3 regions of the Halomonas sp. ATBC28 genome follow, and region 2 is predicted to be linked to each of the others. Evidence: predicted binding sites of a transcription regulator. Region 2 holds the regulator's gene; each other region holds the start of a gene.
The links. The regulator LexA, encoded in region 2, represses DNA repair genes until DNA is damaged. The targets are predictions, from matches to a motif close to TACTGTNTANNTANACAGTA.
Positions count from the first base shown of each region.

Region 1: a site for LexA is predicted at 2,312-2,331, ahead of E0L35_RS17245 (S24 family peptidase). Genes of this name have one in related genera too.
Region 3: a site for LexA is predicted at 7,535-7,554, ahead of recN (DNA repair protein RecN). Genes of this name have one in related genera too.

Region 1 covers NZ_VCQL01000015.1:71,260-81,553, reverse strand. Annotated here, with positions in the region: gene E0L35_RS17260 (heme ABC transporter permease) at 1-753, opposite strand, end outside; gene ccmB (heme exporter protein CcmB) at 768-1,436, opposite strand; gene ccmA (cytochrome c biogenesis heme-transporting ATPase CcmA) at 1,562-2,182, opposite strand; gene E0L35_RS17245 (S24 family peptidase) at 2,380-2,760, shown strand; gene E0L35_RS17240 (YigZ family protein) at 2,760-3,386, shown strand; gene E0L35_RS17235 (sodium ion-translocating decarboxylase subunit beta) at 3,617-4,939, opposite strand; gene oadA (sodium-extruding oxaloacetate decarboxylase subunit alpha) at 4,950-6,764, opposite strand; gene E0L35_RS17225 (OadG family transporter subunit) at 6,856-7,113, opposite strand; gene E0L35_RS17220 (tRNA-dihydrouridine synthase family protein) at 7,273-8,268, shown strand; tRNA gene E0L35_RS17215 (tRNA-Arg) at 8,442-8,518, opposite strand; tRNA gene E0L35_RS17210 (tRNA-Arg) at 8,661-8,737, opposite strand; tRNA gene E0L35_RS17205 (tRNA-Ser) at 8,794-8,886, opposite strand; gene csrA (carbon storage regulator CsrA) at 9,020-9,208, opposite strand; gene E0L35_RS17195 (aspartate kinase) at 9,403-10,294, opposite strand, start outside.
Region 2 covers NZ_VCQL01000027.1:32,507-42,800, reverse strand. Annotated here, with positions in the region: gene E0L35_RS22615 (ribonuclease J) at 1-170, opposite strand, end outside; gene purU (formyltetrahydrofolate deformylase) at 401-1,255, shown strand; gene E0L35_RS22605 (energy-coupling factor ABC transporter permease) at 1,280-1,951, shown strand; gene lexA (transcriptional repressor LexA) at 1,960-2,640, opposite strand; gene E0L35_RS22595 (TetR/AcrR family transcriptional regulator) at 2,908-3,600, shown strand; gene E0L35_RS22590 (L,D-transpeptidase) at 3,578-4,114, shown strand; gene nagZ (beta-N-acetylhexosaminidase) at 4,178-5,215, shown strand; gene E0L35_RS22580 (hypoxanthine-guanine phosphoribosyltransferase) at 5,302-5,880, shown strand; gene E0L35_RS22575 (pyruvate, water dikinase regulatory protein) at 5,921-6,754, opposite strand; gene ppsA (phosphoenolpyruvate synthase) at 7,011-9,380, shown strand; gene ggt (gamma-glutamyltransferase) at 9,488-10,294, shown strand, end outside.
Region 3 covers NZ_VCQL01000023.1:55,597-65,890, forward strand. Annotated here, with positions in the region: gene E0L35_RS21385 (ABC transporter substrate-binding protein) at 1-554, shown strand, start outside; gene E0L35_RS21390 (iron ABC transporter permease) at 544-1,629, shown strand; gene E0L35_RS21395 (ABC transporter ATP-binding protein) at 1,623-2,372, shown strand; gene E0L35_RS21400 (DMT family transporter) at 2,365-3,261, opposite strand; gene dnaJ (molecular chaperone DnaJ) at 3,350-4,492, opposite strand; gene dnaK (molecular chaperone DnaK) at 4,657-6,591, opposite strand; gene grpE (nucleotide exchange factor GrpE) at 6,750-7,391, opposite strand; gene recN (DNA repair protein RecN) at 7,602-9,275, shown strand; gene fur (ferric iron uptake transcriptional regulator) at 9,480-9,932, opposite strand; gene bamE (outer membrane protein assembly factor BamE) at 10,005-10,294, shown strand, end outside.

The DNA.
Region 1 (10,294 bases), on a different contig from region 2:
TGCCGGTACTTTCACCACTTGGCCGGTCACCAATTCCTGTACCCAGCGTTTGTTAGCTTCGCGGCGCAAAATTTCACTGCGTGTGCGCATCAGCGTTAAGGCAATGAAAAAGCAGTAAAAACCCAGCACCATAATGACCAGAGGCAGCCACATTTCAGTAGGCATGGCCGGGCGCGAGGTCAGCGTAAATGAAGCGGGCTGGTGCAGGGTGTACCACCAGTCCACCGAGTATTTGATGATGGGAATATTGATCACCCCCACCATGGCCAGCACCGAGGCTGCCCGTGAGGCGCTATCGCGGCTGGTAAAAGCCCCACGCAGAGCAATTACGCCCAAGTACAAAAACAGCAAGATCAGCATTGACGTTAGCCGTGCATCCCACATCCACCAGGTGCCCCAAGTGGGCACACCCCATACGGCACCGGAAAACAGCGCGACAAAGGTCATAGCTGCGCCAAGAGGCGCCATCACCGCCGCCGCCATATCGGCGACTTTAATTTTCCAGACCATAAACACCAGGCCGGAAACCGCCATGGCAATGAAGATAGACTGAGCCAAAAAGGCCGCCGGCACATGGACGTAAATAATTCGGAAGCTATTACCCTGCTGGTAATCCGCTGGCGCAAACGCCAACCCCCACAGCGAGCCAGTGACGATCAACAGCGCCGCCGCGGCCCAAAACCAGGGCTGTAATTTGGCACTAATGCCGTAGAACCACTTGGGTGATCCCAGCTTATGTATAAAGGCCCACATAGCGTGTCCTGTCCTTAACCGTTAATACTGATACGCAGCGATGCGGCAATCGCCCACGGCGCCAACATGAGTGAGGCGGCGAGCAGCGCGCCCAGGATAGCCAGGTGTGCGGAGACACCCTCTCCAAAAATGGCCGCCTGCACCGCGCCTGCGCCAAAAATGAGCACCGGGATATACAACGGCAGCACCAGTAGCGAGAGCAGCACTCCACCCCGTGCCAAGCCAACGGTTAACGCCGCACCGATGGCGCCAATCAAACTCAAGCTTGCCGTACCCAGGGCAAGCGACAGCGCCAGCACGGCGTAGCTGCCCGCTGGCAGCGCCAGCATAATACCCAATATCGGCGCCATCAGCGCCAACGGTAGGCCTGTCAGCAGCCAGTGCACGGCCACTTTGGCCAAACTTAGCGCGACTAACGGCTGCGGCGCCAATAGCAGTTGCTCCAGACTACCGTCGTCATAATCGCTGCGAAACAGGCTGTCTAATGAAAGCAGCGCGGCTAACAAAGCTGCGACCCACAGCAAACCTGGAGCAATCACCGCTAACAGCTCAGGGTCGGGCGAAATAGCGATCGGGAACAGCGTGATCACCAGGGCAAAAAACACCAGTGGGTTGAGCACTTCGCCACGGCGTCTCAGCAATAGCGTTAAGTCACGCACGAGCGTGGCCTTCACTGCGGTCATTAACCCACCATTATGCTCACGCAGTGGCACTGCTGAAACCTGTTGAGCGGTCTCCGAACTTTGTGAAGAGCCGTGTGAAGAGCTATTTGAAGCGCCATGTAAAGAGCTGTGCAACCCTTTCTCCTTTACCCTAGGGATATCCGTCTGAGCAACGGTGAAGCGGTTAACTCGTGGTGTGTCGTTACTAACACGCAGCCCCCCGCCTGAGCGTGGGCAACCAGCTGTCTTTCTAGATCAGCGACGCCGTGGCGATCAATCGCGGTAAAAGGCTCATCCAGTACCCATAGGGCGCGCGGCGTTAACGTTAAGCGCGCCAGAGCCACACGGCGCTGTTGCCCTGCTGAGAGTTGCCCTGCGGGCACATCTTCAAAGCCTGCCAACCCAACCCGCTCAAGAGCTTCCAGGCGCTGATCTTCATTACCACTTTCCCCGCTTAACGCCTGATACCAGGCTAAATTTTCTAACGGGGAAAGCCCTGACTTAATGCCCGGTGCATGTCCTAAATAGAGCAAATTCGCGAGAAAATGTTCACGTGCTTCGTTCATCGCAGCGCCATTCCAGAACAGTTCGCCCTGGTAGTCACTGAGCTGGCCGGAGAGAATTTTCAGAAGGCTGGTTTTACCACTACCATTGGGCCCTTCAATTCGCACTATCTCGCCGCTGCGAACCTCCAGATCCAACCCTTGAAACAGCCAGCGGTCATCGCGTTCACAGGCAAGCTGGCGGGCTTGTAGACACAGGCTCAAGCGTCTCTCCTGGCATATTGATTTCGCGTCGAACTCTACACGTAAAGCCCCTTTCTCGCCACTCACACAATGCGGCGCTGGGTCGCAGCGTGACCTTCATCAATATGTCGTGAGAGCAATTATCTCTGGCACTGTATGCAAAAACAGGTCTACAATGAAAACCACTGTATGAAAGAACATGCAATGGAGATTCTTTGATGACCCTATCGATGGCAGCACCTACCGTTACGTTTGGCCGTAGACAACCGGCACCGCGCCCTTACGCAATGGCGCCTAGCATTACCCGACGCAATACCTATGCACTCAAAGTGCGTGGCAATGCACTGTGTGATTGCAACTTGTTCGATGGCGATGTCATTATTATCCGGCGCTATCAACACGATACCCAGACAGAAACTGCCGTTGCCGAAATAAACCAGCAAACGATCGCCTTGAGGCAGCTCTCTATCAGTCGCTTTGGCGTAGAGCTATGGCCAGAAGATACTTTGCAGCCAGCGCTATTTTTGCACAACCGGGATATTCAGGTACTCGGCATGGTAATGGGTGTGAAAAGTGAGACTACCTTTACGGAGCATTAATGCGCTATCGGGTTCCCGAGTTACCCACAGGGTCATGGCACACGGCTGACATTGAAGTAGAAAAGAGCCAATTTATCACCTGGATCTGCCACGCTCCCGATATCAACGCATTCACTACTCTGCTGAATGCGGCGAAAACCGCGCATCCTAATGCCAGCCACCACTGCACTGCCTACATTGCCGGGCCACCCGGCGAGCAAAATCTGATTGGCTTTTCCGATGATGGCGAGCCTGGCGGCACCGCTGGCCGCCCCATGTATCAGGTTCTCCAGGGGAGCCAACTGGGCCAGATTGGCTGTGTGGTCATTCGTTATTTTGGCGGTACAAAGCTCGGCACCGGTGGCTTAGCCCGCGCCTACGCTCAGGCGGTTAGCCATGCCCTTGAGACACTAGCTACCCGGGAAGTGGTTGAGCGCGACACCTACACCCTGCGCCTTACTTTTGCCAATGAAGCGATTGCCCGCGCCTGGTGCGAAGAGCACGACATCCCTATTGAGCAAGCCGACTACGATGGTGATGGCGTTCGCCTGACCATTGGCTGGCCACGGGACTGCCCGCTTGACCTTGCCCCGCTAGAAAACCGCTTGAAGAGTGCTATTGAGGTTCTCTCTGCACCAAAGGCATAACGCAGCAGATGAAAGGGCCCCATATGTCATTGCGAGGAGCTTGCGACGCGGCAATCTCGTTCTGCGGTGGCAAACAAACCGAGATCGCCGCGCTTCGCTCGCGATGACACTCACCGGCCATTGCGAGGAGCCTGCGACGAAGCAATCTCAAGCCTACCCTGAGAACCAACCCCAGATTGCTTCACTGCGTTCGCAATGACACCCCTATGTCGTTGATGGCAGAGGACTAGTTAACCCAGGTATTTAATCATTACCCCGGCCGCGACTGCCGACCCAATAACACCCGCCACGTTGGGGCCCATGGCATGCATCAGCAGGAAGTTATGTGGGTTGGACTCCAGCCCCACCTTATTCGCCACCCGCGCTGCCATAGGCACGGCGGAAACGCCCGCGGCACCGATCAATGGGTTGATGGGCATTTTGCTCACCAGGTTCATCAGCTTGGCCATCAATACCCCAGCGGCCGTGCCGATACCAAAGGCGACAATACCCAGACCTAATATCCCCAGCGTCTCAAATGCCAGGAAACTCTCGGCCATCAGTTTGGAGCCTACCGACAGTCCCAGGATAATCGTGACGATATTGATCAAGGCGTTTTGCGCGGTATCCGACAAGCGCTCGACTACGCCACACTCACGCATCAGATTACCGAAGCAGAACATACCGAGTAGCGGTGCCGCATCGGGCAGAAACAGCGCGACCAGAATCAGCAGCATCAGCGGGAAGATGATTTTTTCCAGCTTGGAGACCGGCCGCAACTGGGTCATCTTGATTTGACGCTCTTTATCGGTGGTCAGCAGACGCATGATGGGCGGCTGTATCAGCGGCACCAACGCCATATAGGCGTAGGCAGCCACCGCGATAGCACCCAGCAGCTCCGGCGCCAGCACGCTGGAGACGTAGATGGAGGTCGGGCCATCCGCCCCGCCAATAATACCAATGGCGGCGGCCTGATTGAGCGAGAAATCCATGATGCCCATCGAGGTGAGCGCCACGGCACCAAACAAAGTGGCAAAAATGCCAAACTGAGCGGCCGCACCTAAAAACAGCGTGCGCGGATTGGCCAGCAGCGGACCGAAGTCGGTCATGGCGCCCACACCCATAAAGATAATCAGCGGGGCGATACCTGAACCAATTGCTACTTTATAGAAGTTGTAAAGCATGCCATCGCTATAGCCGACGCCCACGGCGATATCACGTGCGGCACGCACCTGATCCGGTGCGACGCCATCGTGGGCTATCACTTTTAACGATTCACGCCAGGCTTCCGCATTCGCTAACGGATCCAGCGTCGCGCCCAGCGCTGCCGCTATCTGCTGTAGCACTGCGGGTTTCGCCACCTCGATCGCTTGGTCTAGCGCTGAAATCGCCAACCCTGCTTCGGGAATATTGGCCAGAATGCCGCCAAAGCCAATCGGCACCAGCAGCAGCGGCTCAAACTTCTTATAAATGGCCAGGTAAAGCAGCAGTAGCCCCACCATGATCATGACGGCTTGGCCAAGCTCAAGGTTATATAGCCCAGAGCCTTCCCATAACGTTACTAATTTATCCATTACTGGGCCCTTAGAGCTCGATCAGCGCATCGCCTACGGCTACGCTGTCGCCCTCGCTGACGTTAACCTTAGACACAGTGCCTGCGATACTGACACGCACTTCGGTTTCCATTTTCATCGCTTCAAGAATGATCACCACATCCCCTTCAGCGACTTTATCGCCAGGGCGAACATTAACCTTGAAGATATTGCCGGCCAGCGGCGCATCAATGCTCTCACCAGTGGGTGCAGACACTTCCTCTTTGGGGGCGCCAGTGCTGGCCGCCGTTTGCTCCTGCACTTCGCCCAGTTCACCACCTTCAGACACTTCCACCACGAAGGCTTTACCGTTGAGCTTAACGGTATAGGTTTCCGGGCCACTGCTAGCCACTGGCGCTTTGCTTTCCACCTTGGCGGGTGTCTTTTCAGCACTTGCGTCAGTTGCCTGGGGGGCAGGTTCAAAGGCGTCGGGATTGTCGCGGTTTTTAAGGAACTTCAAGCCGATCTGCGGGAACAGCGCGTAGGTCAGAACATCATCTACTTCGCGCTTGCCTTCGGCCAAGCGAATGCCTTCAGCGCTAGCCTTCTCTTTCAGTTCGGCAGCCAGCCTATCCATTTCCGGTGAGAGGTTATCCGCCGGGCGACAGGTAATCGGCTCGCCGCCTTCCAAGACGCGCTTTTGCAATTCGGCGTTGAAGGGTGCTGGGGCAGCACCATATTCACCTTTGAGCAGCGCCTGAACTTCCTTGGAGATCGACTTGTAGCGCTCGCCCATCATCACGTTCATGACCGCCTGGGTGCCGACGATTTGCGAGGTGGGCGTCACCAGCGGAATAAAGCCAAGATCTTCGCGCACGCGGGGAATCTCGCTGAGCACGTCGTCCAGCTTATCGCCCGCGCCCTGCTCTTTCAGCTGGCCTTCCATGTTGGTCAGCATGCCGCCGGGCACCTGAGCAATCAGGATGCGCGAATCAATACCACGCAGCGAACCTTCAAAGGCGGCGTACTTCTTACGTACTTCGCGGAAGTAACCGGCAATATCTTCCAGCAGCTCAAGATCCAGACCGGTATCGCGGCCGGTGTCTTTCAGCATTGCCACCACTGACTCGGTGGGGCTGTGACCGTAGGTCATCGACATGGACGAGATCGAGGTGTCGACGTTATCGATGCCCGCTTCTACCGCTTTCAAAATAGTCGACGTAGAGAGGCCGGTGGTGGCATGGCAATGTAAATGCACCGGAATCGATAGCTCTTTCTTCAGCCGGGAGACCAAATCAAACGCTGTGTAGGGCGTCAATAGCCCCGCCATATCCTTGATAGCCAATGAATCTGCGCCTAAGCCGGCAATGGTTTTGGCGAGATCAACCCAGCTATCCAGGGTATGTACCGGGCTCACGGTGTAAGAGATGGTGCCCTGGGCGTGACCTTCGACGTTACGCACCGCCTGAATGGCGCGCTCTAAATTGCGCGGGTCATTCATGGCATCGAAAACACGGAAGACATCAACGCCGTTGGTTTTCGCCCGCTCGACAAACTTATCGACAACGTCATCGGCGTAGTGGCGGTAGCCCAGCAGGTTCTGACCACGTAGCAACATGGCCTGAGGTGTATTGGGCATAGCCTCTTTTAATGCACGAATGCGCTCCCACGGATCTTCGCCCAAATAGCGGATACAGGCGTCATAAGTGGCCCCACCCCAGGTTTCCAGCGACCAATAGCCAACGCGATCCAGTTTTTCGGCGATCGGCAGCATATCGTCCAGCCGCATACGTGTAGCGAATAGCGATTGATGGGCATCGCGCAGCACGACATCAGTAATGCCTAGAGGGCGTTTTATTTCGTTCATTGTCATGGCTCACAGTAGAGAGTTGTAAGTTTGTAGTAAAAATAACAAAAAAATAGCCACAAAAGGGCCAAAATGAAAAAAATCGAGAAAGTTAACGACGCCGGCTTGAGCGATAACGATGCACTGCAGCACTGATCACCGCCATGACCTCGTCATTTTGCGCAGAGGAACCCGAAGATGGCGACGATTTATTGCCCGTATTAACAGCCACAGGGGCGGGCTGAAAACGCCCAACAAGCTTCGACATCAGCGTAACGCTAATGACCAAAACAGTAAGAAAAACAAACACTACGCCCATACCGAGCGCCATCAACGCCAGCCCTTCTTGCAATAGTTCTAGATCCTGCATAAAGCGATCTCCTTGAAGCCCGGTGTCTTGAAGCACAGCTCAAGTACCATTTTTACGCACATCATGACGCCAATACGGTGAAAGGCGCTTGGCGCAGTAAGGGGAATGCACTAACCTGCCACACTCAGAATAGAATGCAATGGCGCGATAGTGGAAGTCATGGTTGTTAATTTACTACAAAACGGCAGAATCGGCCTAGCCCCGATGGAAGGGGTAATCGACGCCCTGACTCGTGATCTGCTGACCCGGCATGCCGGGTTCGACTGGACGGTCACCGAGTTTGTACGTGTGGTCGATGCGCGCCTGCCGCCAAGAGTGTTTTATAAACACTGCCCCGAGCTTGCGCAACCGCCTGTGGCCACACCAAGCGGCATTCCCGTGCATTTACAGTTACTGGGCTCTGACCCAGTCGCCCTGGCGGCTAACGCGCGCCAGGCGCTTAGCCTGGGCGCGGTGAGCGTCGATCTTAATTTCGGCTGCCCTGCCAAACTGGTTAACCGGCACGATGGCGGCGCCTCGCTGTTACGCCAGCCTGATCGCGTCTATAAGGCGGTTAAAGCCGTTCACGACGCTTTAGAGGGGGAAATCCCGGTAACCGCCAAGATTCGCCTGGGCTTCGCTAATCGCCGTTTAGCGGTGGCCTGCGCCCAAGCCACCGAAGCGGGCGGAGCAGCACAGCTGGTCGTTCATGCACGCACCCGAGACGAGGGCTACCGCCCACCGGCACACTGGGAGTGGATCGGCAAAATTCGCCGCCAAGTGAGCATCCCCGTGGTCGCCAACGGCGATATCTGGACACTGGAAGATTACTGGAAAGCCCGCACCCTGTCAGGGTGTCGCGACGTGATGCTGGGACGGAGCGCCCTGGCCGATCCTTGGCTGGCGCCACGCATTCGCCACTGGCTGCAAACCGGCGAGCGGCTACCTGAGAGTAGCTGGGCGATGCGCGCCAACGTGCTCAAAGAATACGCCGCTCTACAGCGTCAAAAGCTACCCGACCGCGTCGTGGTCTCTCTGGTAAAGCAGTGGCTTGCCCAAATGCGCCAAGGAAGCAGTGAAGCTGAACAGAATTTTCAGCGCGTAAAGCGCATCACCGAGTTAGACCAACTGCTCGACAGCCTTGTTGTCGACGAACAGCAAGCTGCAATGGCTTAGCCCTTCTTTCGCACCACCCCTTTAACAGGCAAAAAAAAGCGCCCTACCGCAAAGCGGGGGCGCTACAAACGATCGCAAGACCGGGGCGCGAGCGACTTCCGGTCAGGCTAGAAACTGGCGGTCAGACTGGAAACAGAAAACCCGCTCTCAATAAGAGAGCGGGTTTTGGAATCTGGCGCGCCCGGGAGGATTCGAACCTCCGACCCCCTGATTCGTAGTCAGGTACTCTATCCAGCTGAGCTACGGGCGCGTAACGTTTTACTAACGTTTACTTTTACTGCGACCAAGACTATTACAAATACTGATTAATGCAATTAGCCTCTGGTACAACTAACTTTAAATACAGCTAATCTCAAATACGATTAACCATAAATGCAGTCAGCATAAAAAGGTGGCGCGCCCGGGAGGATTCGAACCTCCGACCCCCTGATTCGTAGTCAGGTACTCTATCCAGCTGAGCTACGGGCGCATACCTTGTGACCATGCACTTTTTAACAAAGTAAAAGCACTTACTGGCCATGCGATTGGCGGAGAGAGAGGGATTCGAACCCTCGATAGGGCTATAAACCCTATACTCCCTTAGCAGGGGAGCGCCTTCAGCCACTCGGCCACCTCTCCTCAACGGCACGGCGCGAATATTACCGATTTAGTCTTCTTGTGTCTAGTCTTCTACGGATTTTTTTCGCACCGGCCATATCTTACATATAAGCTTACGCTTTAAGCATCGTTTCATCATGCGAGCTCGCAAGGCTTATTCCACTTCATTTTCACTGTTTCGTTCACGCTGAATACGCTGGTAAATCTCTTCACGGTGAACTGCCACATCTTTAGGCGCATTTACGCCGATACGTACTTGATTGCCTTTCACACCTAGCACGGTGACGGTGATTTCATCACCGATCATCAGCGTTTCGCCAACACGGCGAGTTAGGATGAGCATGGCTGATCTCCTTTTCAGACGTTTTATGCAACGGGATATGTCAGCCGGAGGCAACACCATGCCATTATGCGACATAGTGTTCCCTGTCACCAATGACTCCGGCTCCATGACACCTTATACCTCCCGTTGAAAGAAAGCTCACCACCACACGGCAGTAAGTACCCCTTCAGCGTAGAAGGTTTAAGGTATTAATGTTATTCAGATTCGATATCTGCCTTATCTAAACCAAAAGCTTTGTGTAATGCATTAACAGCAAGCTCCATATGCTTCTCATCAATCACGACCGAGATTTTAATCTCAGAGGTGGAGACCATACGGATATTGACGTTTTCGTCGGCTAGCACACGGAACATTTTCGACGCCACACCGGCGTGAGAACGCATACCGACACCCACTAAAGAGACCTTAGCAATATTGTCGTCGCCACGCAGCTCACCGCCGCCCAAATCAGGAATCACCGTCTCTTCAAGCAGCTTCTTAGTGGCTTTGTAATCGCCCTTAGCAACCGTAAAGGTAAAGTCGGTATAGTCTCCGGCCGGCGCCACGTTCTGCACGATCATGTCCACTTCGATATTGGCATCGGCAATGGGGCCTAGAATGCGTGACGCCACACCCGGCACGTCCGGTGTATTCAGCAGGGTTAATTTTGCTTCATTTTTGGTGAAAGCGATACCGGAGATCAGTGGTTCTTCCATAGCGTCCTCGTCTTGGTCGGCTTCTGCAACAATTAGGGTACCGGGGCCGTCTTCAAAGCTCGACAGCACCCGCAGGGGTACGTTGTACTTTCCGGCAAACTCTACCGCGCGGATCTGCAGCACTTTAGAGCCGAGACTGGCCAGTTCCAGCATCTCTTCCACGGTAATGCTCGTTAAGCGCTGGGCTTTGGAGCAGACGCGGGGATCGGTGGTGTATACCCCGTCAACATCGGTGTAAATCTGGCACTCATCGGCGCCTAGCGCGGCGGCTAGCGCCACCCCTGTGGTGTCAGAACCACCACGGCCCAGGGTAGTGATATTGCCGTCTTCATCGACCCCTTGGAACCCGGCCACAACCACTACCTGACCAGCGTCCAGATCGGCCTTGAGG
Region 2 (10,294 bases):
TGGTCTTCGTGACCATGGGTGATAAATAGCGCTTTGGGCACGATCTCTAGTGCTTTCGGCGTATCAAGATTGGGTACCTGCAGTGGCGAGTTGGGAAGATCCTGGCGGATCATCATGCCGCAGTCCACGGCTATCCAGTGATCGTCATAGCCGTATAGCGTTAGATTCATTCCAATCTCACCGCATCCCCCCAGCGGCAACATGCGCAGCGGTGGACGACGACGGGGACGAATTTGAACGCGTGGTGAATGCATCTGTTATGAAAAACCTAAAAAGTAGTGACTTAACTATACGGGAAGGCAGGGGCAGCTAACAATCATCCATGGCCTTCCGATACACTATGCGACCTAAGCCGCTGGTTTGTCATAATTAACTTAGCAATAGGTCAAGAGTAGCTCACATGTCTCATTATTATCGTTTAGTAGTTTCCTGTCCTGACCGGGTGGGTATTGTTGCACGGGTATCGAGCTTTATTGCCCAGCAGGGCGGCTCCATTACCGAAGCCAGCCAGCACTCCGATTTAGAAACCGGCTGCTTTTTTATGCGCTACGAAATTCTGGCGGATTCGGTAGGTATGTCGGCGGAAGCGCTGAGCGCGGCATTTGAACCGATAGCCAGCGAATTCAATATGCAGTGGTCGCTGGTGGATACCCAGCAGCGTAGGCGCGTAGTGCTGATGGTGTCGCGGGAGTCACATTGCTTGGTAGATCTACTTTACCGCTGGCAGGCGGGGGAACTGGATTGCGACATTGTCGGGGTTATCTCCAACCATGATGATATGCGTTCGCTGACGGAGTGGTACGGTATTCCTTATCACCATGTACCGGTCGACCCCGACAATAAGCAAGCATCGTTTGCCAAGGTTCAGGCCGAAATCGACAGTGCCCGCGCCGACTGCGTGGTGCTGGCGCGCTATATGCAAATACTGCCCCCTGAGCTGTGCGCGCGTTATGCGGGGCGAGTGATCAATATTCACCACAGCTTTTTGCCCTCTTTTGCCGGGGCTAAGCCCTACCACCAGGCCTACCAGCGGGGGGTTAAGCTGATTGGCGCTACCTGCCACTATGTGACCGAGGAACTCGACGCAGGCCCTATCATCGAACAGGATATCCATCGCGTTAGCCACTGCCATACACCCACGGATTTAGTGCGCTTTGGACGTGATGTAGAAAAAGCCGTGCTCGCTCGCGGTTTGCGCTGGCACTTGGAAGACCGCGTGCTGGTGCACGGTAACAAGACAGTGGTATTTAGCTAACGCTCATCAACCTGAGAGGCAGCCATGTCATTCGCGCAAAGTGTATTAGCGCCCTGGGCGCTGCTGCTCACCTGGCTACTCTCGTTAGCAGTGATCGCATGGGCGCTTTGGGGGCGGCCCTGGCAGGTGTTGATAGCGGATTCAGCGCTTCAGCACCGCTGGCTGGGTGCTACGCTGGCGGTGATGCTGATGTGGCAGCTTCGTGCCCAGGCTGTTGATTGGCTAACGCTACACCTTGTTTTTACAGTATTGATGACACTCGTTTTTAAAGCGCCATTAGCGCTGATTAGCAACGTGCTGATCAACATTGCCATGGTGGTGATTGGCAGCAATGAGTGGATGTTGCTGGGGGCAAATGTGCTGGTTACCGGGATCGTCCCGGCGGCCGTTATTGGCACGGTATGGCGGCTGGTAGATCGCCGCCTGCCGGATAACTTGATGGTATTTCTGTTTGCCTGCGGCTTTTTTGGCGCGGCGCTGGCAACGCTGGGAGGAGGCTTGGCGGCGGTAGTGCTGATTATCGTCGCGGGTACAGACCCTGAGGCGATCTATCTCGCCCAGGAGTATGCGCGTTTTTTACCACTGCTAATGCCTTCAGAGGCATTTATTACTGGCATGCTGCTGAGCATCCTGCTGGTCTATCACCCAAACTGGGTGGCCACCTTCAATGACCACCGCTATATCGACCTGCAGTAGCGGATTTATTAGCCGAGTGCCTGGCCGTTGCCACCACGAATTACGCCGACTCCAACGCCTTCAATATCGAGCGCTTGAGAGCGCAGGTCGATTTCAATGGGCGCAAAATCAGGGTTCTCTGCAAACAGCGTCACTTGGTGCCCCTGGCGTTTGAAGCGTTTAACCGTTACTTCATCGTCCAGGCGGGCAACCACGATCTGGCCATCGCGAACCCGGTCAGTGCGATGAACCGCCAGTAAATCACCTTCCAAAATGCCAATATCCTTCATGGAAAGGCCGCGTACGCGCAGCAGATAGTCAGCTTTGGGAGTGAAGTACTCGGCCGGTAGCGGGCAGTAGCGATCAATATGTTCGGCGGCCAAAATGGGGCTGCCGGCAGCTACTTCCCCGATCACAGGCAGGCCAGTGGGTGGGGCTTCCACGTTGGTTGTGGGTAAGGCGGTGACTGCGCTATCCAGGACTTCTTGAGGTTCCTGGTTGGGCAGGCGGATGCCGCGAGAGGTGTTGCGGATAATGCGAATAACACCTTTGCGTTCCAGCGCGCGCAGGTGCTCTTCAGCCGCATTGGGTGAGCGGAAGCCAAGTGCTTTGGCAATCTCGGCGCGGGTAGGAGGGTAGCCAAATTCGCCCATGGTCTTAACGATAAAATCAAACACGTGCTGTTGGCGAGCGGTTAGCGGACGCGACATACCAGACTCCATAAATAGTGAATAGACAGTAACAAGTTAAATGTCGACTTAATCAATAAGTGTTTAAGTATACAGTATGTTCCTCTGTCCAGTATATGGCTTGTCAGTGCCTATTGCCGATGTCTATGCAATTTTTCTAATCGTTTGAAACTAAGTTTCTGCTTATTTAATACGTCACATTTTGTCAATAAATCAAGCGTTGAGCCCGCCTACGTTATGGCATAGTATTTTGCTATGTTTTAAACAACTGTTTCCCTGGAGAGCGACATGGCTCAATCTGATACGGTGACCCGTATACTCGACACCGCCGAGGTGCTGTTTGCAGAGCGGGGTTTTGCTGAAACTTCGCTGCGCAACATCACTAGCAAAGCGCGGGTTAACTTAGCCGCTGTTAATTACCATTTTGGTTCCAAAAAAGCCTTGATTCAGGCCGTTTTTGCCCGCTACCTGGATCCGTTTAGTCAGCGCTTTCATACTGCTCTAGATGAGCTCGAGGGCCAACACGCCGGGCGCGTTATCCCGCTGGAAACACTGCTCGAGACCATGGCAACTACCGTTCTCGCGGTGCCCGCCGAGCGCAATAGTTTGAAAGTGTTTATGCGCCTGCTGGGTCTTGCCTACAGTCAAGCACAGGGACATCTAAGACGTTATATCCAGGAAGAGTATGGCGATGTGTTTACACGCTTCACCGAGCTTGTGCGCAAAGCAACGCCGGATCTGCCTGACGCCGAGCGTTTTTGGCGGCTACACTTTGTGCTCGGCACGGTAATCTTTACCTTGTCTGGCCTCGATGCGCTACGCGATATCGCGGAGAAGGATTACCACGAGCAGGTCTCTGTGCGTGATTTGGTCAGGCGATTGCTCCCGGTAGTGGTGGCTGCTATGAATGCGCCGTTACCCATAGCCCTTGACGGTGCCAAGCCAGAAGAAGGAAAACATGCGAACTCCTACGCTAGCTGAGCTACCTCCAACGGAACATATCTGGCTGGAGATTGATACTACCGAACAGTTGCTGCGCTGTTGGCGAGGGCCAAAAGTGCTCCATGAGTGTTCTATTTCATCCGGTGCTGCCGGAAGCGGGGAGCGCAACGGCAGTGGTAAAACCCCTCGCGGGTGGCACTATGTGCGCGCGGCCATTGGCGGTGATATGCCCGAAAATGCGGTGTTTCGAGGTCGCCGCTGGACGGGCGAGACATTTTCGCCCGAACTCGCCGAAGAGCATCCAGAGCGTGACTGGATTCTGACCCGCATACTGTGGCTGTGTGGCTTGGAAAAGGGCGTGAACCGCGGTGGTCAGGTGGACTCGCAACGGCGCTATATTTACCTGCACGGGACGCCGCCTGACGAGCCCATGGGCGTTGCTGCGTCCCACGGCTGTATTCGTTTACGCAATAGTGATTTGCTCTATATCTTTTCGTTAGCGTTGCCGGGCACCCCTGTTTGGTTGCACGGTGGACGCCAGTCCTTTGACTGATCAGATTTTGACACCGCTAGACGATCGTCTAGAATCATCGCCCCTTTTCATGGACCTATCACGATGACTCAACCGTTAGGCCCGGTCATGCTTGACCTTGAAGGCCCAAAATTGACGGCTGCAGAAAAACGCTTGCTGCTAGAACCGACGGTAGGGGGCGTAATTTTGTTTGCCCGCAACGTTGAAAATGGCTATCAGGTTCGCAAGCTCTGCAGCGATATTCGCCGTGTGCGTGCTGATTTACTGCTTGCCGTGGATCAAGAAGGCGGTCGCGTTCAGCGCATAAAAGAGGGGTTAACACGCCTGCCTGCCATGGCGCGTATCGGCGAGTGTTACCGCGCTGCCCAGGGAGAGGGGCTGGCGTTAGCTAAAGATGCCGGCTGGTTGTTAGGGATGGAGATGGCTGCCTGCGGTCTGGATCTGAGCTTCGCCCCGGTACTTGATGTGGAGAGCGGTCTATCCAGCGTTATTGGTGATCGTAGTTTCAGCAGTGACCCACAGCACGTAGCCCAGCTGGGCAATGCATTTATTCAGGGGCTTCACGATGCCGGTATGGCCGCTGTGGGTAAGCACTTTCCCGGCCACGGTGGTGTCGCGGCGGACTCACACGTTGCATTGCCGATAGACGATCGCCCGCTAGAAGTGATGAAACAGCACGATCTTGTGCCCTTTACCCAGTTAGCTTCACAGTTAGATGGGATTATGCCTGCACACGTTATTTATAGTGCTTTTGATACGCGCCCAGCAGGCTTTTCACCCAACTGGTTGGGCATGCTGCGGGAATCGCTAGGCTTCAAAGGCTGCATTTTTTCAGATGACCTGAGTATGGCCGGCGCCCACGAGGCGGGAGACCCCAAAGCGCGTGCCCAGGCAGCGCTGGCAGCAGGCTGCGATATGCTGCTGGTATGTAATGACCGAGCCTCCGCGCTTGAAGTGATGGAGGCATGCCACGGAATCAATTCTAAGCGCCCCGCTAAGTTGCGCTATAGCCGTGCGCGCCCAGACCTAGATGCGCTGAGTGCATTGGGCCGTTGGCGTCGTACTCACGCTAAGCTGGAAGCGCTAGCGGATAAGCCCCAGTTCAGCGCAGAAGCCGAGTAAGCCCAGTGCGGAAGCAGAGTAAGCCCAGCGCTGAATAAATCTCTTACTTAAATAAATGAAGTTTTAACCCGCCGTGGAGTTGGTAGATGTCAAAGTTGGATAAAGAAGCATTAGAGTCGCTGGACTCGATGCGTGAGCTGATGGATAACGCCGACTGCCTAATTTCTCAGCAAGAGGTAGAGCGGGCGCTGGATCGTATGGCGGAAGAGATTACTCGGGATTTAGGCGATAAACTGCCGGTTTTTTACTGCGTAATGAATGGTGGCTTGATTACCACCGGTCATCTGCTTACCCGCTTGGGCTTTCCGTTGGAAGTAGATTATTTGCATGCCACTCGCTACCGCAACGAGCTGCGCGGCGGCGAGCTTTTTTGGCGCGTTTCCCCTGAAGTGCCCATGGCGGGCCGTCACGTAGTGATTGTTGACGATATCCTGGATGAGGGGGCGACCCTGGCGGCCATTTTGGCTTACTGCGAAGAGGCCCAGGCCGCCAGCGTTACCACAGCGGTGTTGGTCGATAAACAGCACAACCGCAAAGCAGTGCCTGGGTTGAAAGCCGACTACTGCAGCCTGGAAGTTGCCGACCGTTATGTGTTTGGCTTTGGTATGGATTACAAAGGCTACTGGCGCAACGCGCCGGGAATTTTTGCCCCCAAAGGCATGTAATCCACTGGGGGCTTGCGTAGTTTTTGTAGTAGTTTTTACATTAGCGGGGCGAGAAACGCCTCGCTAAGCCGGTTTCAGCAATCATCCGCGTTGAAATCTCCTCCACCGAGAAGCGTGTCGCATCGATGAAGGGAATGTGCATGGTGCGGTAGAGCGACTCGGCCTGTTCCACTTCTTGTAGGCACTGATCCATCGAGCTATAGCGGCTATTGGGGCGTCTCTCGTTGCGAATTGCCGACAAGCGTCGCGCATCGATGGTTAACCCAAACAGCTTTTGCCGATGGGGCACGAGCGCCTTGGGTAGCTTCAGCATGCCATCTTCGTCTAAATCGTCTTCCGTCAGCGGGTAGTTAGCCGCCCGAATGCCAAACTGCAGCGCCAGATAAAGCGAGGTAGGTGTTTTGCCGCAGCGCGAGACGCCAACCAGGATGATATCCGCTTTATCGTATTGGTGGGTGCGTGCACCGTCATCATTATCTAGCGCGAAGTGGACGGAGTGGATACGATCCATGTAGACATCATCGCTGCCTATCGAGTGAGTGCGCCCAACGCTGTAGGAGGAGTGGGTCTCTAGTTCTTGCTCTAAGGGCTCCAGAAAGGTGGAAAAAATATCGACCTTAAAGCCGGACGCCTTACGAATAACGTCGCGTATTTGTTGATCCACAATGGTGTCAATGATAATGGGGCGATGACCATCCCGGTTGGCTGTCGACTCAATAATCGCTGCTAACGCCTGCGCTTTTTCCAACGTATCGATATAGGGCTTGGTCTGCATATCGATCTCAACATCGCTGAACTGGGCCAGCAAGCTACGTCCTAAACTTTCCGCCGTGATGCCGGTACCATCTGAAATAAAAAAAGCCGTACGTTTCATAACTAAGTCCACGGGTGAGTGATACGGCTATTGTGAGCCGAGCTGTTTGTCAGCACAACGTGTCATCATTGGGCGTTTTGGCGGGCTCAAATGTATCTGACTACATAAATAGCCCAAAAAGCCCTGCTGTTGTAAAAATCCTCCACTCTCTTCGCTATTAGACCAATGGCGAATATATTGGCGTGGTGCTAGGGTGTCTCAATCAATTATCCATGATCGTCAAGGTCATGCAGATATCTATGAGCGAGGGGGTTACGTGGAAGAGTACATTCTGTGGTTCGATCAGCTGGGCATGGCGGACGTCGAACGCGTAGGTGGTAAAAACGCCTCGCTGGGTGAAATGATTTCTAACCTGTCCGGTGCTGGCGTGACGGTTCCTGGCGGTTTTGCCACCACCGCCCACGCTTATCGTGAATTTCTCTCCCACGAAGGATTAAACGAGCGCATTAATGCCACCCTGGCCCGTCTGGACGTCGATGACGTTAAAGCGCTGGCTGAGGCGGGCCGCAATATACGCCAATGGATCATCGATACGCCGCTACCTCCTACCTTTGAATCGGCCCTGCGCGATGCCTACGGCCAGCTGCAGCACCCGCAACTGAAAGTAGCCGTGCGCAGCTCAGCCACCGCGGAAGATCTACCCGACGCTTCCTTTGCAGGCCAACAGGAAACCTTCCTGAATATCGAAGGCTTCGACAATATCAAGCGTGCAGTGCACGAGGTTTTTGCCTCGCTGTTTAACGATCGTGCGATCTCCTACCGAGTGCACCGTGGCTACGCCCACGAAAATGTTGCCTTGTCGGCGGGCGTTCAGAAAATGGTGCGTTCAGAGACCGGTGCGGCAGGCGTTATGTTTACCCTGGACACCGAATCCGGCTTTAAAGACGCCGTTTTTGTCACTGGCTCCTGGGGCTTGGGCGAAACCGTGGTGCAGGGTGCAGTCAATCCCGACGAGTTCTACGTGCACAAGCCGACCCTGGCGGCGGGCCGCCCGGCGGTGCTGCGCCGTAATTTAGGTTCCAAGCTGATCAAGATGGTTTATGGGCAGGATGCCAGCGCCGGTAAATCGGTTGAGACCGTCGATGTGCCCCATGCCGACCGCGGCCGCTTCTGTATCAACGATCAGCAAGTGATGGATCTGGCCCGACAGGCGATGACTATCGAGCAGCACTACCAGCGGCCCATGGATATTGAGTGGGCGTTGGATGGCGATGATGGTCGGCTTTACATCGTCCAGGCGCGTCCTGAAACGGTGGTCTCTCAGCAGGAGGGCGGTAAACTCGAGCGCTTCCAGCTGCGTGAAAAGGGTCGTACGTTAATAACCGGCCGAGCGATTGGTCAACGTATTGGCCGGGGTACCGTCAAAGTCGTGCTCAGCCCTGATGACATGGATAAGATCCATGATGGCGATATCCTGGTCACCGATATGACCGACCCGGATTGGGAGCCGATCATGAAACGTGCTTCCGCGATCGTCACCAATCGCGGTGGGCGTACCTGTCATGCAGCGATTATCGCCCGTGAGTTGGGTATTCCCGCTGTCGTTGGCTGTGGTGATGCGACTACCCAGTTAAAAGAGGGTATCGATGTCACGGTTTCTTGTGCGGAAGGCGATACCGGCAATGTGTATGAAGGGTTGTTGGAGTTTGATTGCAAAGTCTCCAGCGTCGATGCGATGCCGGAAATCCCCTTTAAAATTATGATGAATGTGGGCAACCCTGACCGCGCCTTTGGGTTTGCCAGTCTGCCTCACGCAGGCGTGGGTTTAGCGCGTTTGGAATTTATCATTAACCGCATGATCGGCGTCCACCCTAAAGCGCTGTTGGAGTACGACACGCTGCCGGTTGATTTACAGCAGGTGATCGATTTACGTACTGCGGGTTACACCGACCCGGTCAGCTTCTATGTCGATAAACTGGTTGAAGGTATCTCCACGCTAGCGGCAGCGTTTCATCCCCAGCGCGTCATCGTGCGGCTGTCCGACTTTAAGTCCAACGAATACGAAAACCTGATTGGCGGCAAACTCTATGAGCCGGGGGAAGAGAACCCCATGCTCGGTTTCCGGGGGGCATCGCGCTACATTTCAGAGGCGTTCAGGCCCTGCTTTGAACTCGAGTGCCAAGCGCTCAAGCGGGTGCGTGAAGAGATGGGCTTCGAGAATATCGAAATCATGGTGCCCTTTGTGCGTACCACCGACGAAGCACGTGAGGTGGTAGAGCTGTTGGCGGCTAATGGCCTCGAACGTGGCGGCCCCACAGGGCTTAAAGTGATTATGATGTGCGAGCTTCCCGCCAATGCACTGCTGGCCGATGAGTTTCTGGAGTATTTTGATGGTTTCTCCATTGGCTCAAACGACCTGACCCAGCTAACGTTAGGGTTGGATCGTGATTCCGGCATCGTGGCGCATCTGTTTGACGAGCGTAATGGGGCGGTTAAAAAGCTCCTGGCCATGGCCATTCAAGCCTGTAAGGCGAAGGGCAAATATGTTGGTATCTGCGGACAGGGGCCGTCAGACCATCCTGACTTGGCTAAATGGTTGATGGAGCAGGGTATCGATTCTGTATCACTCAACCCCGATGCGGTGCTGGAAACCTGGTTTATGCTGGCAGGGCAAAAAATCGAGTAGTTATATTTATTTTAACTAATTTACGCCCGGCCATTGTGCCGGGCGTCGCTGTTTTTATAGGCTACTCTTTTGGAGTGGTTTTTTAACTTGTCATGGAGAGCGCTGAGATGTCACCAAAATCGGTTAAGTATGCGCTACCTGTTCTGCTGGTAGCGCCATTGTATAGTTGGGGGTTTAGCTATGAGACACCCTCCATTTCCCCTGAAAGCGAATCGGGCTATGAAGAGAAGCCCGGCTGGGAAGCCGAGTCATTTGCGGTGGCAGCAGCTAACCCGCTCGCCACCGATGCCGGTTACCAAGTACTTAAAGCCGGTGGTAACGCCATTGATGCGGCCATTGCGGTGCAGATGGTGTTGAACCTGGTTGAGCCTCAGTCCAGTGGTATTGGTGGTGGTGCTTTTTTGATGTACTTCGATGGCGATGAAGTGCGTGCCTACGATGGTCGTGAAACCGCGCCCCAAGGCGTTAACGGTGAGCTGTTTATGCAGGATGGCGAGCCGCTGGCGTTTAATGAAGCAGTGGTTAGCGGCCTCTCAGTGGGAGTGCCAGGCACGCTGCGTATGCTTGAGAAAGCCCACGCTGAGCACGGTGAGCTGGCCTGGGAAGAGCTGTTTATCCCGGCAATCACCCTGGCCGAGGAGGGCTTTGAGGTTAGCAATCGGTTGCATACCAGCTTGGCTGGTGATGAGTTTCTGCGCCAAGACCCAGTAGCGAGCCAGTTTTATTATGATTCAGACGGTGAGCCTATCGCCGTTGGTGAAACGCTCAAAAACCCAGCGTTGGCAGCCGTTCTTCGCCGCGTCGCTGAGCAAGGCAGCGTCGCCTTGTACGAAGGAGCCGTGGCACAAGACATCGTTGAGCGCGTTCAGAACCACCCTGAGCGTCCAGGCAGTTTGACGCTTGAGGATATGAGT
Region 3 (10,294 bases), on a different contig from region 2:
ATGTCATCGCCGAAGCGAACCCAGAGCGCCCCAGCGTGTTTATTGACCGGGCCGGTGGCTACTCCGACGAGTGCTGCATGAGCTTTGGCCCTGCCAACTTTGGCGACTATGTCACCCTGGCTGGCGGTAGCAATATTGCCGATGGCATCATTCCTAACAGTTTCGGCAACCTGAACCCTGAACAGATTATTGCTGCCAACCCTGATCATGTGGTTGTCACCGGCGGCAACTGGGACGCCTACGTGCCGGGTGGCAACTGGGTCGGCGTAGGCCCAGGGTCTGATTTGCAAAGCGCTCGCGCTAAGCTTGAAGCACTGACCGAGCGCACCGCGATGACCGGCATCAAGGCGGTGGAATCAGGTAACTTCCACGCCATTTGGCACCAGTTTTACAATAGCCCCTACTACTTTGTGGCCGTGCAACAGCTAGCCAAATGGCTACACCCAGAGCTATTTGAAGACCTGGATCCCAACGCCACGATGGAAGAACTACACGAGCGCTTCTTACCCATCGACTATGAAACCGGCTACTGGATATCACTCCATGACGACTGATACGAGGATGACGGAAACGGCGGTAACAGAACGCCTTTCACAGGGGCGCGCCTTCTACCATAGCCAGGTTTTCCGCCGCCAAATGATATTGGCGGCACTGGTTCTAGCGCTGTTTTTTAGCCTTTGCGTTGATCTGGCGCTGGGGCCTGCCCGCTATAGTCTGGGTGAAGTGGTCGCAGCGCTATTCACACCAGACAGCGTCAGCCAGCAGGCCCGAGTTATTGTTTGGGAAATCCGCATGCCGGTAGCGCTGATGGCGCTAGTGGTGGGCGCCAGCTTGTCGGTGGCCGGGGCACAGATGCAAACCATTCTGAGCAACCCGCTAGCCAGCCCGTTTACCCTGGGGATCTCCGCCGGAGCCAGTTTTGGCGCCGCGTTGGGGCTTGCTTTTGGTGTCGCCATTGTTCCCGCAGCCATTGAGTTTGTGGTGCCCATCAATGCCTTCGTGATGGCCATGTTCACCGCGTTCTTAATTCATGCTTTAAGCCTTAAGCGCGGCGTGACGGTAGAGACGATTGTGCTGCTCGGCATCGCCATGGTGTTTATCTTCAACTCGCTGATGGCGCTGATTCAGTTCTTTGCCAGCCAGGAAGCGGTCTCCGCGGTGGTGTTTTGGACGATGGGCAGCTTAACCAAAGCCACCTGGCCCAAGTTCTGGATCGCCCTTAGCATTCTTGCCTTATCCATGCCGCTGCTTGCCCGGCATGGTTGGGCGCTGACGGCCATGCGCCTGGGCGACGCCAAAGCCGAGAGCATGGGCGTCAATCCCCGCGCGCTGCGTTTGGAAGTGCTGGTGCTGGTGTCACTACTTGCCGCCATCGCGGTGGCGTTCGTGGGCACCATTGGGTTTATTGGCTTGGTGGGGCCGCATATTGCGCGCATTTTGCTGGGTGAAGATCAGCGCTTCTTCCTGCCCGGTTCGGCGCTGTGCGGCGCGCTCATCCTCTCCGTTGGCTCAGTTATCTCCAAGGTCATTATCCCCGGCACTATAATCCCCATTGGCATTATCACCTCGCTGGTGGGCATTCCCTTCTTTCTGTTTCTGGTGCTTAACCACAAGAAGGCCTCATGGTAACCCTACAACTGAACCGTGTATCCGCCCGCTATGGGCGTCGCCCCATTCTGGAAGATATCACCACGCCCTGCTTTCAAGGGGGGCAAGTCGTCGCTCTGCTAGGGCCCAACGCAGCGGGTAAATCGACGCTTTTTCGCCGCGTGTTAGGACTATTGAAAGGCGAAGGCGAAGTGATTATCAGCGGCACCAGCGCCGAACGCCCCGTGGGCTATATGCCCCAGGACACCGGCGCCAAGGCCGTGCTGACGGTATATGAATCAGTGCTTTTGGCACGTATGCAGGGGCGCGGATTAAAAGTGCAGCCTGAGGATTTAGCGCAGGTTGATCGCGCGCTGGAGGAGCTCAGCATTACGGCCCTTGGCGAACGGGATATTGGCGACCTTAGCGGCGGGCAGCGCCAGTTGGTCAGCGCTGCCCAGGCCCTGGTGCAAGAGCCCGAGATTCTGATGCTGGATGAGCCCACCTCGGCACTCGATTTGAACCGCCAGATCAGCCTGCTGACGGTGCTGCGCCGGTTAGCCGATGAGCGCCAGATGCTGATTCTGGTGGCGCTCCATGACCTGGGGCATGCACTACGTTTCGCCGATGCCGCCATGATGCTCGAAAATGGCCGCTTGATCGCCTGCGGCTCCACTGCTGAAGTGATTACCCCTGCGCTGCTACGTCAGGTTTATCGGGTATCTACGCGCATCGAGTCCTGCTCGAAAGGCCAGCCGCAGCTTATCGTCGAAGCCGCTATCTAGCCCTTTGCCTAAGCCGCCGCCCTTCCATCGCCGCTAGCGCTACCCCACTTAACATCAGCGGTAGCGCTAGCAGGAAGCCGCTGGAGACCGGTATTCCAAACAGCACCCAATCGGCGAGCACAGGCCACACCAGGGCAATATATTCAAAAGGTGCCAAACGCGACGCCTCGGCGTAGCGTAGAGCTAATGTCATCGCGATATGCGCAGCACCGCCAAACAGACCCGAGAGCACCAACAACGAAAACTCTACCCGGTTGAGTGCTGCCCAGCCCAGTGGGAGCGTTGCCAGCCCGGCTAGCGCGGCCACCAAAATAAAGTAGAAGGCGATTGAAGCCGCTGTCTCGGTGCGTGAAATACGCCTGACGGTTAATAAAGCACCTGCCGTTAGCAGCGCACCCAACGCCCCTAGCGCATACCCGGCCACTTGGCCGTTACTGGAACTGGCATTGAGCCCAGGCAAAATCAGCACGGCCACCCCGGCAAGCGCCAGCACCACACCACCCGCGCGATTAAGCGAGCAGCGCTCCCCCAGCAGCAGAACACCACCAATCGCCATAAAGACCGGGGTAAGCTGAGCGAGCAATGTTGCCTCGGCCACTGGCAACAGCGCCACCGCGGCAAAGGAGGCAAACATTGCCGCCGCCCCCATCCCAGAGCGCAGCGCATGCCCCAGCGGACGGCGCGTAGCCAGCCCACGGGGAAACTCCCGCCGCAGCAAAAGGAAAACGACGATAGGCAGCAGCGCAAACAGCGAGCGGTAAAACACCGACTGCCCCACAGGCACTTCGTCACTGACTGCCTTAATACACACCAGCATCCCGGTAAACAGGGCGCCTGACAGTATCCGCAGCAAAATACCCATGGTGGGCCGTTCTTCAAGGTGATCCATTGCGTGCAGCATTTCCTAAACAGCAAAAACCCCCGGTGAACCGAGGGTTTTTGGACTAAACACCTAACTGCTTACTATTATCTCAGACTTACGGCTTCATATCTTCAAAGAAGCTTTTCACGCTGTCAAAGAAGCCGGTTTTCTTCGGCGAGTGGTTGTGGCTATTGCTGTCGTCGAAGCTTTGTTGCAGCTTGCGCAACAGGTCGCGCTGCTCGTCGTTAAGCTTCACCGGTGTTTCCACTACCACCTTGCACAGCAGGTCGCCGGGCATACCACCACGCACGGGCTTCACGCCTTTACCGCGCAGGCGGAACAGCTTGCCTGTTTGGGTTTCCGGCGGAATCTTCAGCTTCACGCGGCCATCTAGCGTCGGCACTTCAAGCTCGCCACCTAGCGCTGCATCAACAAAGTTGATCGGCACATCGCACTGCAGGTGCTTGCCGTCACGCTGGAAGATGTGGTGCGGCTTGATCGCCACCTGCACATACAGATCCCCTGGCGGGCCACCGTTCACGCCGCTTTCGCCTTCGCCATTCAAGCGAATACGGTCGCCGGTATCCACACCGGGCGGAATCTTAACGGACAGCGTGCGTGTCTCACGTACACGGCCTTCGCCATTACACTTATGGCACGGCACTTTAATGTGCTGGCCAGAGCCATGACAGGTCGGGCAAGTCTGCTGCACGGCAAAGAAGCCTTGCTGCATACGTACTTGACCGTGACCGTGGCAGGTAGGGCACGTCTCTTTAGAAGAGCCGGGCTCAGCGCCGCCGCCATCACAACGATCACACTCGATATGCCGCGGCACACGAATGTCCACCGTGGTGCCTGAAACGGCGTTTTCCAGATCCAGCTCTAGGTTATAACGCAGGTCGGAACCGCGTGCCGGGGCATTGGGGCCACGGCGGCGACCGCCACCTCCGCCAAAAATATCGCCAAACACATCGCCGAAAATGTCGCTGAAATCACCAGCGCCAGCACCGCCGAAACCGCCGCCACCTTGGCCATCAACGCCCGCATGGCCGAACTGGTCATAGGCAGCGCGTTTTTCACCGTCGCTAAGCACTTCATACGCTTCGGACACTTCGCGGAATTTTTCCGCGGAGGTGGTATCGTCCGGGTTTCGATCAGGGTGGAATTTTTGCGCCAGACGGCGATAGGCCTTCTTGATCTCTTTCTGATCGGCCCCTTTTTCGACACCCAGGACTTCGTAATAATCGCGTTTGGACATAGGCCCTACGCCTCCTGGTTAGCTACGCACTCAACTGCACATTTAGCTATGTATTCAACTGTATATTTAACTACGTGATACTTAACTACGTGCGTCTTGGCTGCGGAAACAGCAACGCGGGAGTAAGCTCCCGCGTCACCGCTTTCCTTGGCAGAAAGAGGATGTTACTGCTTTTTCTGATCGTCGTTGACTTCTTCGTACTCGGCGTCAACCACGTCTTCTTCCGGCTTGGTGCCCGCGTTCTCGGCACCTTCACCGCCCTCTTGCTGCGCCGCTTCGGCCTGCTCGGCGTACATCTTCTGGGCTAGCTGGCCAGAGGCTTCGGTCAGTGCATCCAGTTTCTTCTGAATGTTATCGACGTCGTCACCTTTAACCGCTTCTTCCAGCTCGCTGATGGCCGTTTCAATCGCCTGCTTCTCGTCGTCAGTCGCTTTGTCGCCAGCTTCTTCCAACGTTTTGCGCGTAGCGTGAATCATACCGTCAGCTTGGTTACGCAGCTGCACCAGCTCTTCGAACTTTTTGTCCTCTTCGGCGTGAGCTTCAGCATCACGTACCATCTGCTCGACTTCTTCCTCGGACAGACCGCTAGACGCCTTGATGACAATCGACTGCTCTTTGCCAGTGGCCTTGTCTTTTGCCGATACGTTCAGAATACCGTTGGCATCCAAGTCGAAGGCGACTTCGATCTGCGGCACACCGCGCGGTGCAGGCGGAATGTCAGCAAGATCAAAACGACCCAGCGACTTATTCTGCGACACTTGCTTGCGCTCACCCTGCACGGCGTGAATGGTCACCGCCGTTTGGTTGTCATCCGCCGTTGAGAAGGTTTGTGTCTTCTTGGTCGGGATGGTGGTGTTCTTTTCGATCAGCGGCGTCATCACGCCACCCAGGGTTTCGATACCCAGGGTAAGCGGGGTAACGTCGAGCAGCAGAACGTCTTTAACGTCGCCACCCAGTACGCCGCCCTGAATCGCGGCACCAACGGCAACCGCTTCGTCCGGGTTAACGTCTTTACGTGCTTCTTTGCCGAAGAAGTCAGCGGCTTTCTTCTGCACCATCGGCATACGTGTCTGGCCACCGACCAGGATCACTTCGTCGATTTCAGAGGCAGATAGGCCTGCATCTTTCAGGGCCATTTTGCACGGCTCGAGCGAGCGCTGAACCAGCTCTTCGACCAGTGACTCCAGCTTGGCACGAGTCACCTTAACGTTAAGGTGTTTCGGGCCAGTGTTGTCGGCGGTGATGTAAGGCAGGTTCACATCGGTCTGCTGAGCGCTAGACAGCTCAATTTTGGCTTTTTCGGCAGCTTCTTTCAGACGCTGCATGGCCAAGTTGTCGCCAGACAGATCAATGCCACTGTCAGACTTGAACTGGTCTACCAGGTAGTTGATCAGCGCCAAGTCAAAGTCTTCGCCGCCCAGGAAGGTATCACCGTTGGTGGCCAACACTTCAAACTGGGTTTCGCCGTCGACATCGGCAATTTCGATGATCGAGATATCGAAGGTGCCGCCACCCAGGTCGTAGACCGCGATGGTTTTGTCGCCGCGGGATTTGTCCATACCGTAGGCCAGTGCGGCAGCGGTCGGCTCGTTAATAATGCGCTTAACGTCCAGACCGGCAATGCGGCCGGCGTCTTTGGTCGCCTGACGCTGGCTGTCGTTGAAGTAGGCCGGTACGGTAATGACCGCTTCGGTGACTGCTTCGCCCAGGTAGTCTTCGGCAGTCTTCTTCATTTTCTTCAGCACTTCCGCGCTTACCTGCGGCGGTGCCATTTTTTTGCCTTTTACTTCAACCCAAGCATCACCGTTATCAGCTTCGCTGATTTTGTACGGCACCATCTTGATGTCTTTCTGGACAACGTCGTCTTTAAAGCGACGGCCAATTAGACGCTTGATAGCGTACAGGGTGTTTTCTGGGTTAGTAACGGCCTGACGTTTAGCCGCCTGACCTACCAGCGTTTCACCATCATCGGTGTAGGCGATGATAGAAGGCGTCGTACGACCGCCTTCGGCGTTTTCGATAACTTTAGCGCTGTCACCATCGAGCACGGCCACACAAGAGTTAGTGGTGCCCAGGTCGATACCAATTATACGTCCCATAGCAATACCTCGAATTCGGTTGTTACAAAACTGAAAATTTAGTTTTTAAAGCTTGTCTGCGGGTTTCCCCGCGGGGTTGCCCTTTATTTGGGGGCCGCCGCTGACATTTCAAGGGCTTTTTTTCACACACTTTTTTCAAACTCTGTGCCGCCAGTGGCTTAATCGGCTTTTTTACTCACTACAACCATCGCTGGGCGCACCAGGCGTCCATTGAGTAAATAGCCTTTCTGCATAACGTCCATCACGGTGTTCGGTTCGAGATCCGGGTTAGGCACCATGGTCATGGCTTCGTGCACTTGCGGGTCGAAGGGTTCACCATGGGGTTCAATGCTTTCAACGCCGAACTTGTTGAGTACATCCAGCTGCATTTTCAAGGTCATGGAAACACCTTCACGATGAACTTCCGATGCACCCTCTTCCATGGTCTCAAGCGCTTTTTCCAGGCTATCTACCACTGGCAGCAGCTCTTTAACGAACTTCTCCAGGGCAAACTTGCGGGCTTTTTCCGCTTCCTGCTCCGCACGACGGCGCACGTTTTGCGCTTCAGCGGCGGCGCGAAGGGCTTGATCCTTGGCTTCGGCCAAGCTCTGCTCTAACTCACCTACTTGGGCTGCCAGCATTTCCGCTTCCGGGTTGTCGACGCTGTCTTCTAGCGCCTCTTCGTCATTGATCAATCCTTCCAGTTCGCCCTCCATCAAGCGCTCTTCAGCAACCTTCTCAGCTGCTTGCTCGGCGCCATCGGCGTCTTGCTCGTGGCGGGCCAGCTCATCGTCCATTGGTGTTTGCGGTTCTTTCGCCATGTTGTGCTCCTAAAAAGTAGAGCGCGGCCACGCGGGCGGCGCGCAAAGAAGTAAGCTTTAAGTCACTCGCTTTGACTGATCATGCACGCTATATGGGGGCCATAAATTCCATCTCAAGAGGTGCATTGAAGTGAGTTATTAACTACTGTATAAATCAACAACTATTGGATAAGTATCCAGCTTCTATGCTGTACCGCCTCAGGAGGCGCCATGCTTACTCAGCTAGCTATTCAAGATTTCGCCATTGTCGATCACTTGGAACTCGACTTGACCGGCGGTATGACCGCGATTACCGGGGAAACCGGCGCGGGCAAATCGATCCTGTTAGGCGCCCTTGGGCTCTGCCTGGGCGAGCGTGCCGACGCCGGAAGCGTGCGTCACGGCCGCGAGCGTACGGACCTCTCCGCACGCTTCGACATTCAACACCTGCCCGCCGCCATCGAGTGGCTAGCGGCGCGGGAGCTCCCCGCTGAGGAATGCTTGCTGCGCCGTGTGGTCACCGCCAACGGCCGTTCCAAAGCCTGGATTAACGGCCAACCCGCGACTATCTCGGATCTAAAATCCCTCGGCGAGCAGCTGATTCAAATTCATGGACAGCATGCTCACCATGCGCTGATGCGCGAAGAGACCCACCTTGCCCTGCTGGACGATTACGCAGGCCTAAACGATGCCACCACTCAATTAGCCGAAACGTTCCGCGAGTGGCGCAGTGCGCGTCGGCACTTGAAGAAGCTAAGCGAAGAAGGCAGTGAAGTTGAGGCCAAACGGCAGTTGCTGCGCTACCAAGTAGAAGAGCTGGATCAGCTCGGTTTAGCGGAGGGTGAATTAACCACGCTAGAAGAGGAGCAGCACACCCTGGCTCACGCGGAAGAGACCCTGCGCGAAACCCAGTTCGCCGCCGACTGCTGCGCCAGCGACGAGGGCGGCGCGCTCTCTTTGCTCAACCAAGCGTTCGCCCACTTGAGCGCGCTACCAGGCAGTGACAAAGGCACCCTGGCAAACACCCTTGCCATGCTGAGCGATGCGCGCATTCAAGTGGAAGAGGCCTCCAGCGAACTCAATCGCCTTGCCAACACCACCGAATTAGACCCTGAGCGGCTCGCCTGGGTTGAAGAGCGAATGACCGACGTCCATCGAATTGCCCGCAAGCACCACGTTGCTCCTGAAGAGCTATGCGCCCTGCATGCTGAGCTACAGCGGGAAGTCTCTCAGCTAGAAGAGGGTGGCAATGACCTGGAGGCACTCAGTGCACGGGTTGTCGAGCTACGCGAGAGCTACCGCCAAGCGGCAAAAAAACTCAGCGAGAGCCGTCAAAAAGCCGCGCTTCGCTTGAGTAAAGAGGTGCAGCAGCAGCTGGGCTTTTTGGCCATGGGCAAAGCCCGTTTTGAAGTGGAGGTGACCGCAAAAGACGCCCCCTCCCCTGAAGGCCTTGATCGCGTGCAGTTTTTGATTAGCGCCAACCCCGGCCAGCCCGCTCGCCCATTGACCAAAGTCGCCTCCGGCGGTGAGTTATCGCGGATTAGCCTGGCGATTCAAGTGGTCGCGGCGACGCACTCAACCGTGCCCAGCCTGGTGTTTGACGAAGTGGATGTGGGTATCTCAGGGGCCACCGCAGAGATCGTTGGCCAACTACTGCGCAAACTGGGCGAAAACGGCCAGGTCATGACCGTGACCCACCTACCCCAGGTGGCAGCACAGGCGCACCAGCACCTGCATATCGAGAAACAGGCGAAGCGCGATACAACGCTGACCCAGATGGCGCTACTCGACGAACAGGGCCGCATCAGCGAACTGGCGCGCATGCTGGGCGGCGTCACGCTTTCTGACCAAACCCTCGCCCACGCTCGGGAGATGCTGCACGCCAGCCAACGCCCGCCGCACTGATTGAGCGGGCGCCCTGCGCCGTTTCTGTGCATTTCTATAGCGCACAGCTATACAGCACATCTGCACATAGCAAAACAAACGCCCCTGATCCACTTGGCGCATCCAGTTAACATTCTGCTAACCAGGAATTCGGCCAAATGGCTCAGGGGCGCTTATATTTCGAACCGCGCTTAACGGTCTGCGACTAACAGCGACCTACGAACACTATTTCTTGTTCGTCGGCCCGCTGTCCTGGCGCGTCACGTCGGAACCGCGCGGACGTACATATAGCACCAGAGCATGATCCACTAGTTCGTAGCCGTGCTCTTCAGCGATTTCTTGCTGACGGCGTTCAATGATTTCGTCAACGAACTCAATGATTTCGCCGCTTTCTAGGCACACCATGTGGTCATGGTGATCCTCTTGGGTCATCTCGAATACCGCATGGCCTCCGTCGAAATTATGACGAATTACCAAGCCCGCTGACTCGAACTGAGTCAATACGCGGTATACGGTTGCCAAGCCAACATCTTCGCCCGCATCAATCAGTGTTTTGTACACTTCTTCCGCGCTAAGGTGGTGCTGACCCGAAACATTTTCGAGAATTTGAAGTATCTTGACGCGCGGCAGGGTCACTTTTAGACCGGCTTTGCGCAATTCATGGTTCTGATCGGCCATGGTCGCTCTTCGCAGTAACTGGTTAGGTCGGGTATGATCAACCGAAACCACGATAGTGAAGAATAGGCCCAAATGCAAAAATTGACTCAAATCATCACGCTCTCCGTTGCCCTTACTGTCATTAGCGGCTGCAGCTACGTAGGCGTGTACAAGCGCGATATTCCCCAAGGCAACCTGGTCACTCAGGAAATGGTCAGCCAGCTTCAGCCAGGCATGACCCAAGAGCAGGTGACTTACGTAATGGGCAGGCCATTGCTGGAAGCGCCCTTTGACGCCAGCCAGTGGGATTATGTGTTTCGTTTAGATAAAGCGTATGGCGACGTAGAGCAGCGTCGCGTAACGCTCACCTTCGATCCCCAGGG